Regions from separate parts of the Allobosea sp. BE125 genome, predicted to be linked through region 1. Evidence: riboswitches for the same ligand, from Rfam matches in the RefSeq annotation. Region 1 holds a riboswitch; the other holds the start of a gene.
The links. A riboswitch is a leader RNA that binds a small molecule or an ion and turns the genes downstream of it on or off. The one in region 1 is predicted to bind thiamine pyrophosphate.

Region 1 (5,409 bases):
CCGATTCGGTGTCGCGCGACGATCTCGACGATATCTTCGCGCGCGCCGAGCGCTTCCTGGCGGAAGAGACTGAAGAGGATGCGCCTGGCGACCAGCCGGCCCGGCTTCATCTCATGAGGCGGCGGCCAAAGGTGATCGCGACCCTGTTCGACCAGCGCAGCACGCGGACGCGGCTGGGCTTTCAGGCCGCGGCCTTGCGCCTTGGGCATCAATCGCTCGACGTCTACGATACCGATCGCAGCCGGATGGGCAGCGCGACAGGGGAAACGCTCGACGATCATATCCGCACCGTGGAGGCCTATAGCGACCTGATCGTGGTGCGCTCGCATACCGAGAGCCTGCCGTATCAGATCGGGCGACTGAGCTACCTGCCGGTCGTCAATGCCGGCAACGGCGCCGACGAGCACCCGACCCAGGCTTTGATCGATCTCTTCGCCATCCACAAATTGCGCGGGGACGTCAAAGACCTGTCGATTGCCTTGTCGAGCGATACGCGTGCGCGCTTTGCCCTGTCCTTCGTCAAAATGCTGCGCCTCTCGCCGCCCCGGCGTTTCACGCTTTGCTCCCTGCCGGACGTGCCGATCAACCCGCCGATGCGCGAAGCGATCGCGCTGCTGGCGAGCCTGGGCTGCAAGGTCTCCTTCGTTCATGACGTCAGGGACACCCTGGACCATGACGTCTTGATCATTCAGATGCAGGACATGAGTCGCTTCGCGCACGCGTCTCTGGGCAGCGAGGCCATCGACAAGGAAGCCGAGACCGAACCCTTCACGCTGACCGCCAAGAAAATCCTCGATGCGAAATCCGACACCCTGATCCTGAACCCCCTGCCGCGCTTCTCCGAGCTCGACGTGTCATGCGACGCGCTGCCGAATGCGGGTTATTTTCGACAGGTCAAATTGTCCTTGCCGGTGAGGATGGCCATCCTGGAGCGAATGCTTCTGGGTATTCCATGGACTGGTTGAAGCGCCGTTTCCTGGTATTCTCGGGTTGGATGCTGGCCTATTTCCTGGCCTATATCGCTGTCGCGATAGCCATTCGCTATCTCTCGCATTCCTTCCGCATCGTCGAGATCGCGGCGATCCGCTCCGCCGGCTCACTCATCCTTGCCGGATTCTTCGTCTTCAGAAGCAAAGCAGCCCTGCACCAACTGGCTGGCATGCAGTTCGGCTATCACGTCCAGCGCAGCCTGATTCACCTGATCGGGTCGTTGGCGTTGATCTGGAGCCTGGCCAATCTTCCCCTGGGCTTCATCGCGACGATCGAGTTCTCGGGGCCTCTCTTCGCGGCGATGCTGGGCCTCGTCGTCGCGGGCTTGATCCCGGGGGCCGTCGCTTGCCTGGGACTGTCGCTTATCGCCGTCGGCAGCGCCTATCTGCTGTTCTCGCAGGGCGTGTCGCATGATCCACGCCTGCTGATCCCGGTCGGTGCAGTCGCCCTGCTGACGATCACGAATTTGATGCTGGCCCGGCTGGCCGAGAGCAAGAGCGTTGTCCTGATCGTGTTCGTCATGCATGCCGTGCAGCTACCGGTTTATCTCTGTGCGCTCTTCATCGGCCTCGACGTGGGGGGAGCTACTCTGCCGCGCGACGTCCATATCGAGGACGTGCTCGGCGTTTCGCTGGCGGTTGCTGTGCTGATGCTTGCCGGCTTCGTCACGCAGACGGCGCTGGCGAATGCGTCGCGTCATGGCTCCGCACTGCAACTCTGCGCCGCCGATACGCTGCGCGTGCCGTTCCTGACGCTCATCGGCTATGTCGTCTTCAAGGAGATGCTGAGCGAGAGCATCGTCCTGCCCGGATTGCTCGTCGTGGCGGGAGCGATCATCACCAGCCTGCCGCACCCGCGCGCTCGAAGCCAGGCGAGCTAGAGGCCGTTGGCACGCGCGCAAGAGTGAGCCGCCGCCATGTCACATTCTTGACATGGCGCCGCCGCCGCCGTCATGGTGCGCCCGTTCCCAGGGGGGCCTCGCTAGGAGGCTGAGATTCCGCCCGCTCGAACCCGTTTCGAGCAACGCGGTGACCCTCCGAACCTGATCCGGCTCATACCGGCGTAGGGATGCGGGACATAGGGCGGCAAGTCGCTCCTTTTCCATGCTCGCGCCATTGGCCGGACAGCGGGTCGCAGATCGGAAACGTGCCGGATTGCGCCTTGATGTCTGGGAAGGTGTGCATGGACGTGACGGAAGCGCAGATCATTGCGGCCCTGCTCGAGTTCTTCGACAGGGAACAAGCGACGGACGAGGATTTCGACCGGCTGGCGCTGCGCATCTTCGCCTACCAGTTCGAGAACAATCAGCCCTATCGCCGCTTCGCCGCGGCGCGAGGCAGGACGCCGCTTGCCGTCCGGAGCTGGCGCGACATTCCCGCTGTTCCGATCGACGCTTTCAAGGATCTGACGCTGAGCTGCCGCCCCACGGAGGGGATCGAGCACGTCTTCATGACGAGCGGCACGACCCGTGGCGGGCAGCGAGGACGCAGCTATCACCCGACGCTGGCTGTCTATGACCGTTCGATGATCCTGAATTTCCGGCAGCGCTTCATGCAAGGCTTGGACAGGATGCAGGGGCAGGATCGGATCCGCATGGGCATTCTGTTCCCCGACGAGCAGGCGATGCCGAATTCCTCGCTGGCGCATTATCTTGCTTTGGCGCGGCGCGAATGCGGGACGCCCGACAGCGAAGGCTTCATCGACGAGGCAGGCCTCGCCACCGCGCGCCTGCTTGCGGCCATGGCGCATGCCGAGGCGAGGGGCGAGCCCTATGCGCTGCTGGGCGCCAGCTACAGCTTCGTGCATCTGCTCGACGAATTGCAGCGGCAGGGCCGGCGCTTTGCGCTGCCGCCGGGCAGCCGGATCCTCGACACTGGCGGCTTCAAGGGGCAGTCGCGCGAATTGGCGGCGGACGAGTTCTACGACGCGCTCTCGGCTGGGCTCGGCGTGCCCCGGGAGCGCTGCATCAACATGTACGGCATGACCGAGCTCAGCACTCAATTTTACGATTGGGGCAATGAGACCTGCCCGCCGGTGAAGTCGGGCCCGCACTGGATCCGCAGCCGGGTGGTGAACCCGTTGACGGGTCAGGATGTGCCCGCAGGCGAGACCGGCGTGCTGGTCCATCACGATCTCGCCCATTTCAACTCGGTCTCGGCGATCCTGACCGAGGATGCCGGCATCATCGTCCCCGGCGGTTTCCGCCTGCTGGGTCGCGTCGACGGCGCCGATTCCAAGGGCTGCTCCGTGGCGGTCGAGGAATTCCTGAAAGCGGCTCGTGGCTGAGGTGATGACCGAATTCGCGGGGCATCTGCCCGGCTTGCCAGCCGGCGAGGTGGAGTGGAAGACACTTCACTTCAGCGCTTGGGGCGAGGCCGCGGAGGTCCGCGTGCCCGTGCTGAGCGACGCGCAAGCCGCAGCGCTGGCGGGGCGCGTGCGCGACAATGCCCGTGCCTATCTCAAGACCCTGCGCATTGCCGAGATCACCGCGATCATCGACCAGGCGATCGCGCGATTGCTCGATCGGAACGATCCCTGGCGGCGGAAGGCCGAAAGGCTGCTGCCGATCGTGACGGGCTATGATCCCGAGATGATCCGGCTCGGCCTGACCGGTTATCTGAAGACCTTCCGGCAGCCGCAGCTCAAGCGCTTCCTGGCTGAGGATTTCGCCGATCCGCAGATCCTCGACGATTTCCAGCCCAGGCCGAAGGGCGGTTTCGCCAAGGCGTTCGGGCCGGATCTCTTGCTGCATGTCTGGGCCGGCAATGTTCCGGGCCTGCCGCTCTGGAGCCTGATATCGGGCCTGCTGGTCAAGGCCGGAAGCATCGGCAAGGTCGCCACCGCCGAGCCGCTGCTGGCGGGCTGGTTCGCCCGCATCCTGGCCGAGATCGATCCGCGCCTGGGCGAGTGTCTCGCCGTGGTCTGGTGGAAGGGCGGCGACGAGGCCGGCGAGCGCGTCTGGCTGGCTGAGGCCGACGCCATCGTCGCCTATGGCGGCAATGATGCGCTGAAGGCGATCCGGGATCGCGCTCCCGTCACCGCCCGCTATCTGCCGCATGGCCACAAGATCGGCTTCGGCATGGTCGCGCGCGCGGCGCTGGATACGCGCAAGGCAGGCGCACTTGCCCGGCAGGCCGCCTATGACGTGATGCGTTATGATCAGCAGGGCTGCTATTCCCCGCAGATGCTTTTCGTCGAGCGGGGCGGGCGCGTCTCGCCCCATGAATTCTCCGGCTATGTCGCCCATGAACTGGCGAGCTTTGCCCGAAAGCATCCGCGCCGCGCGCTCTCGATCGAGGAGGCTGCCGGCGTCGCGTCCTGGCGTGGCGCGCAAGAGAGACGCGCCTTTGGCGGCGACCGCGACATGCTGGGCGATTCTTCCGATGACTGGAGCATCGTCCATGTCGAGGATGCGCAGGCATTGGCCCCCAGCGGCCTGAACCGGACGCTCGCCATCGTCGCCGTCGACAGGCTCGACGATGTCGTCAGCTTGATCGCCCCCTTCCGGTCCTTCCTGCAAAGCGCCGGGATCGCGGCGGAGCCCAATGATCTGTTCCGGCTCGCCGGCCTGCTCGGGCAGGTCGGCGTGACGCGCATCTGCGCGCTCGGCGGCATGACCGCGCCCGAGGCCGGCTGGCACAATGACGGGCGCTTCAACCTGCTCGACCTCGTCACCATGACCGAAATCGAGTATGCGGCGGAAGCCGCTGCGGACGGGTTCGCGCCTTATGTCGATTGAGCCGCACAGCGAAGGCTTCGTCGCCATCGACAAGGCGAGCTACGGCTACGGTGACTGGCCCGCGATCGTCGATCATGTCGACTGGACGATCCCGCGCGGCGCGATCCATTGCCTGGTCGGGCGCAGCGGCTGCGGCAAGACGACCTTGCTGAAACTCGCTGCCGGCCTGCTCCTGCCCGATGAGGGGATCGTCAGGATCGATGGCGCCGCCTTGCGCGAGCCGGGACCGCAGATCGGCTTCGTCTTCCAGGCTCCGACCTTGCTGGACTGGTCGAGCGTGCTCGACAACGTGCTGCTGCCTATCTCGTTGAAGCGCCGCCCGTGCGCGGCGGACCGGGAGGCGGCACTTGATCTGCTGAAACTGGTTTCGCTGGACGGCTATGCGCAGCGCTATCCCAGCGAATTGTCGGGCGGGCAGCAAAGCCGTGTCGCGGTTGCGCGCGCGCTGGTCACCCAGCCGGCCGTACTGCTGCTCGACGAGCCTTTCGCCGCGTTGGACGCGCTGACCCGCGAGGAATTGCAGGACGACCTGCTGAGGCTCTGTGCCCTGCACGGAACGACAGTGCTGTTCGTGACCCATGACATCACCGAGGCCGTCTATCTGGCCGACCGCGTCGCGGTGATGGCGGCGGGGCGTCTGCACCATCAGATCGCCGTGGACTTGCCCCGGCCGCGCCAAC
Region 2 (5,409 bases), on a different contig from region 1:
GCCATCGACGGCCTCGCCCATCCCTGGCTCGACGGCCTCGTCCAGATCCTCAAGCGCTTCCAGGAGCTGGGCGCCCCCTCGGCCGCGACCAAGGATTGGGCCGGGCGCTGGTGGACGATCTGGAACCCTGGCGACCTCGTGCCCTTCGCCAACAAGGTGCTGATTGCCAACCCGACCCTGTTCAGCCCCTTCCTCGATGCCGGCGAGATCGCGATCGAAGCCCCCGATCGCGGCCGGATCGTCAAGGCCTCCTCCTTCAACAGCCCCGGCGAAACGGCGCGGCTGGTGCGCGACGATGCAGGCGGCATCGAGTCGGTCTGGCTCGGCGGCGCGCATGTCGTCTCGGAAGCGGCGCTGAAGGCGGAGATGCTCGCGCGCTACCAGAGCGACAACGCCTAGAGCATTTCCGCGTTTCTCCGAATCGCGAGAATCCTCTAGCTCCTTGTTTTAACGCGTTTTCTTCACGCGAACCGGTGGCCACTTCGCTCGAAAACGCTCTAGAACCCGTCGCTCAGGCCCGGGCTCGGCTCCGGCGCGTTCACGAACCGACGAGCCCGAGCTGGGGGCTCGACGCTTCGGCGCGGCCGCGGCGCGGAATGCGCCCAGCCCCGCGCGCATCCCAACCGGCCGCGACGGCATGGCGCATGGCGCGGGCCATGCGGACCGGATCCTTTGCCTTGGCTATAGCGGTGTTGAGCAGCACGGCGCTTGCGCCGCATTCCACCGCGATGGCGGCATCCGACGCCGTGCCCAGCCCGGCATCGACGATCACGGGAACGGCCGAGCGCGCGCAGATCAATTCGAGATTGGCAGGGTTGGCGACGCCCATGCCGGAGCCGATCAGCGAGCCCATCGGCATCACTGCAGCGGCGCCGAGATCGGCGAGGCGCGCGCAAACCACCGGATCGTCATTGCAATAAGGCAGCACGACGAAGCCCATCTCGACGAGCTGGCGCGTCGCCTCCAGCAGCTCCCCGACATCGGGATAGAGCGTCTCGCGATCGCCGATGACTTCGAGCTTGATCCAGTTGGTTCCAAGCGCCTCGCGGGCGAGCTCCGCCGTCAGGACGGCGTCGCGCGCCGTCTCGCAGCCAGCCGTGTTGGGCAGGAAGCGGTAGCCGGACAAAAGCTGCGCCGTATCGGAGCCATGGCCCGCCAGCGAGATCCGGCGCAGCGACAAGGTCACGATCTCCGCCCCGCTGGCCGCCACCGCATCCACCATGATGCGCTGGTTGGGATAGCCGGCCGTCCCGATCAGCAGGCGGGAGCCGAGTTGCGTTCCGGCCAGGGTGAAGGGCTGTTCTGCGGCACTCATCTCAACCTCCTTGAAAAGCGCGAATGATTTCGACGCGGTCACCGGACGCCAGACGCGTGAGCTGCCATTGCGACTGCTTCACCACCATCCCGTTCAGCGCGATGGCGAAGCCCTGCGGGCCCGGCAGATCGAGCTCGGCGGTGCGCTCCCGCCATAGCGCCAGCAGATCCTGCGCCGCGCTGTCGTGATCGCGTCCATTGACGATGAGCTTCATGCCACTGCCTCCTGTGCAAAAAAGCGCTCCGATCCGAAGGATGCGGCAGGCCCCGTGATGCCTCCCTCGGTGACGAGTTGCGTGATCGCCACCGCGGTGACAGGGGCCAGCAGATAGCCGTTGCGATGATGTCCCGTGGCGAGGAGCAGGCCTGGAATCCGGGTCTCACCGAGGATCGGCGCGTCGTCAGTGCTGGTCGGGCGGAAGCCCGACCAGATTGCGGCGATCGGCAGCTCCTCGATGCCGGGCAGGATGCGTCGCGCGCCTTCGAGCAGCGCGTAGACGCCGCCGGCCGTCACGGCATCGTCGAAGCCGCATTCCTCCATGGTCGCACCGACGATCAGCGTGCCGTCGCTCTTGGGGGCGAGATGGACCTGGTCGGTCCAGACCATGCGCGAGAGCAGCGGCCGGTGCGGCGGGCATGCCAGCGCCAGCGACTGCCCCTTGAGCGGCCGCAACGGCAGGGAGAGCCCCGCTATCTCGGTCCAGGCCCCGCCGGCGGCGACGACGATCCCGGCCTTCACCAGCCCTTGCTTCGTCGTGACGCCCACGGCGCGCCCGGCTTGCAGCCGGGGCGTTGCCGCCAAGCCTTCGAGCAGGATTCCGCCGCGTCCGATGAAGGCCTGCCGCAGAGCCGCGATCACCCTGACCGGGTCGACCTGATGGTCGCCCGGGCAATGGATGCCGGCCACGACGGAGGGTCGCAGGCCGGGCTCAAAGCCTCGGCAGGCGGCGCCGTCGAGCCACAGCGTCGCAAGCCCTGCCTGCCGCTGCATCTCATGGCGGAAGCGCAGCCGCGCCACCTCGTCGCGCGTCGTGGCGACAAGCAGGATGCCATCCCTGCGATAGTCGATATCGAGCCCGCCATCGGCCGATAATTCGGCAGCGAAGCTCGGCCAGAGACGCTGGCTTTCCAGGGCGAGCGCGACATGTTCCTCGCCGCCGGGCTCGAATTCGGCGGCTGCCGCCAGCATCCCGGTGGCAGCGAGGCTCGCGCCTTGGCCGAGCGTGCCGCGCTCGAAGAGTGCGACCCGCAGGCCGGCGCGCAGCAATCGCCAACCGGTCATCAGGCCGATCACGCCGCCGCCGATGATGGCGACATCCGTCGCGGCCGGCGGCGCCGGAGCATCGGGCGGGCGGGCCTGCTGGCGGCGCAAACTGGTGTCGGGTGGGCCTCTCATCGCAAACTCCTCGCCGCGACGGGGGCGAGGATATCTGCGGCCTTGCGGGCCGCCGGCTTGAGCCGGGAAATCCATCCCTCCGCCGGTATGAACCGGATCAGGTTCGAAGGATTTCCGCGCGCTTATCCGGGTTGTCCCGGTCTGCCAGCGGTGTCTCAGCCCCTTGCCGGGGATCTCCCTGGAATGACGACGACTGTGAAAGCTCGACGGCCGCTGGTCAAGTGCGCGCCAATGTGGGGAGCGCCAACCGTCACCGCATGAAATGCAGCTCGCGGAAGCGCGCCCGGAACGCCGTCACATCCTTGGCCACCGCTTCTGCCGGCCGCGAGCCGCTGAGGCCCTCAGTGATATAGCCGGCCAGTTCCGGCATGTCGGCGGGCGTCATGCCGAAGCGCACGATCTCGGGCGTGCCGAGCCTGAGCCCGTTCACGTCGCCCGCCACCTCCGGCAGGGGCAGGCCGATGCCGCAGCTCAGGATGTTGATGGCGCGCAGCGTCTTGGCCGCCGCCTGGCCGCCGCCATAGCTGTGAGCCTCGATGGCGAATTGATGCGAGGTCGTCAGGCCGCGGTCGCGCGCGAAGACCGGCACCTGCCGCTCGACCAGCGCCTCGCCCAGCGCCTTGGCCGTCTCAGCCATCATCTGCGCGTAGGCACGGCCATGCGCCTTCCAGTCGAGCAGGGTGATCGCCAGCGAGGCCGATTTCGCCGCGTCGAAATTCGCGGTCAGGCCGGGATAGGCGATGGCGTCGAGCCGCTTGGCGATCTCGGCATCGTTGGTGACGATCAGGCCCGAGGGTGGGCCGCCCAGGCTCTTATAGGTGCTCATCGTCATCAGATGAGCGCCCTCCTCCAGCGGCTGCTGCCAGCCATGGCCGGCAATCATGCCCGACATATGCGCGGCGTCGAACAGCACGATCGCGCCGATTTCGTCGGCAATCGCGCGGATCTCGCGGATCGGATGGGCGAAGAGGTTGAGGCTGCCGCCGATCGAGATCAGCTTGGGCTTCAATCGCAGGGCATCCTCGCGCAGGCGCGCAAGGTCGACGGTGTAGTTCACCGGATCGACCGGGGCGGGATGGGTAACGATGCCGTAAAGCCCTGCGGCACCGGCGCCATGATGCGTGACATGGCCGCCGATCGCGCCCGGCGGCGCGATGATGCAGTCACCGGGCTTGGCCGCGACCATGAAGGCATAGAGATTGGCGATGGCGCCCGAGGGCACGCGGATCTCGGCGTATTTCGCGCCAAAGACCTCGGCGGCGAGTTCGGCGGCGATGATCTCGATCTTTTCGATCGCCTCCAGCCCCATCTCGTATTTGTCGCCGGGATAGCCGAGCGAGGGCCGGGCGCCGAGCCCCGCCGCAAGCACGGCCTCGGCCTTGGGGTTCATCACATTGGTCGCGGGATTGAGGTTGATGCAGTCGCGCTCATGGATGTTGCGGTTCTCGACCGTCAGCGCCGCGATCCGCGCCGCGACCGCGTCGAGCGACTGGCCAGCCGTCTCGGCGGCGATGCCGAGCACGTAATCCTCGCTCGCTTGCGGAACCCAGTCGCGCCTGCCCAGAGCCGTCATCGATTGATCCTCCTCGCGATAATCCCGCACGATGCGAACGATATGACCGGTTTGCGCTAGGCTGCGCAAACGAGTAATCCTCGCTCGCAGGCAGAGAAAATCTCAGCCTAAGAGATGATCCGCCATGCCCGTCAAGCCGCCGCGCCCGCGCCTGCCATCCCTCAACGCCTTGCGGGCTTTCGAGGCGGCGGCGCGTTGCGAGAGCTTCGTCAAGGCAGCCGAAGAGCTCGGCGTCACCGCCGGCGCGGTGACGCAGCAGATCCGGCAACTGGAAGCCTGGCTCGGCTTCCCGCTGTTTCGCCGCCTCGCCCAGGGGGTGGAACTCACGGAGGGAGCGCGTAGCGCCCTGCCCAAGCTGACGCGCGGCTTCGACACGCTGGGGCAGGCGATACAGGACTTGCGCGCCGGGCATGAAGGCAGCGCACTGACCATCGCCGCCCTGCCCTGCATCGCCCAGCTCTGGCTCTCGCCGCGTTTGGCCGCGCTGCAAGCGGCGTTTCCCGGGCTGCAGATCTCCGTTTCGGCGATGGAACAGCCGCCGGATCCACGCCGCGAGCCGCATGATCTGGCGCTGTTCTATCTCGGCCCCGAGACGCTCCCCGTCGACGCGCTGACGCTGGGCCCGGACGTGATCCTGCCGGTCTGCGCGCCGGCACTCGCGCGCGCGCTCACGAGCGTCGGTGATCTGGCGCGCGCGACCTTGTTGCATGACGCTGTCTGGCGCGAGGATTGGCGGCGCTGGCTCGCCTTTGCTGGGGGCATCGGGACGATCGACCCGACCCGCGGCCCCTCCTTTTCGCTCTACAGCCTGGCGCTCGATGCCGCACTCTCGGGCTCCGGCGTGCTGATGGGCCGGATGAGCCTGATCGCGCCGCATCTGCGCGACGGCAGGCTCATCGCCCCCTTCGCTGACGCGATGCCGACCGGAGACGCGCTCACGCTCGTCCTGAACTCACAAGCAAGCGCGCATGCCAGCCGGCGCGAGATCGCACACAGCCTGCTCGAAACGCAGGCGCAACCAGCTCAGATCGCGCTGCCGCAATCTCCGGCCAGGATCTGATCCATCGAGCGCGACGGCTCGGCGCAGCCGGCCTCGCCAACGACCTTGGCCGGCACGCCGGCGACC

Region 2: it holds a riboswitch for thiamine pyrophosphate, as region 1 does, so the genes downstream of both, thiO (glycine oxidase ThiO) here and J2Y55_RS08680 (LuxE/PaaK family acyltransferase) in region 1, are expected to answer to the same signal.

The regions. Positions count from the first base shown of each region.
Region 1 covers NZ_JAVDTY010000003.1:11,821-17,229, reverse strand. Annotated here, with positions in the region: gene J2Y55_RS08690 (aspartate/ornithine carbamoyltransferase family protein) at 1-965, shown strand, start outside; gene J2Y55_RS08685 (DMT family transporter) at 953-1,870, shown strand; TPP riboswitch at 1,950-2,079, shown strand; gene J2Y55_RS08680 (LuxE/PaaK family acyltransferase) at 2,173-3,276, shown strand; gene J2Y55_RS08675 (acyl-CoA reductase) at 3,281-4,729, shown strand; gene J2Y55_RS08670 (ABC transporter ATP-binding protein) at 4,719-5,409, shown strand, end outside.
Region 2 covers NZ_JAVDTY010000008.1:53,414-58,822, forward strand. Annotated here, with positions in the region: gene J2Y55_RS18270 (serine hydrolase domain-containing protein) at 1-399, shown strand, start outside; gene thiG (thiazole synthase) at 539-1,315, opposite strand; gene thiS (sulfur carrier protein ThiS) at 1,317-1,529, opposite strand; gene thiO (glycine oxidase ThiO) at 1,526-2,710, opposite strand; TPP riboswitch at 2,768-2,899, opposite strand; gene J2Y55_RS18290 (serine hydroxymethyltransferase) at 2,961-4,283, opposite strand; gene J2Y55_RS18295 (LysR family transcriptional regulator) at 4,408-5,343, shown strand; gene cysE (serine O-acetyltransferase) at 5,307-5,409, opposite strand, start outside.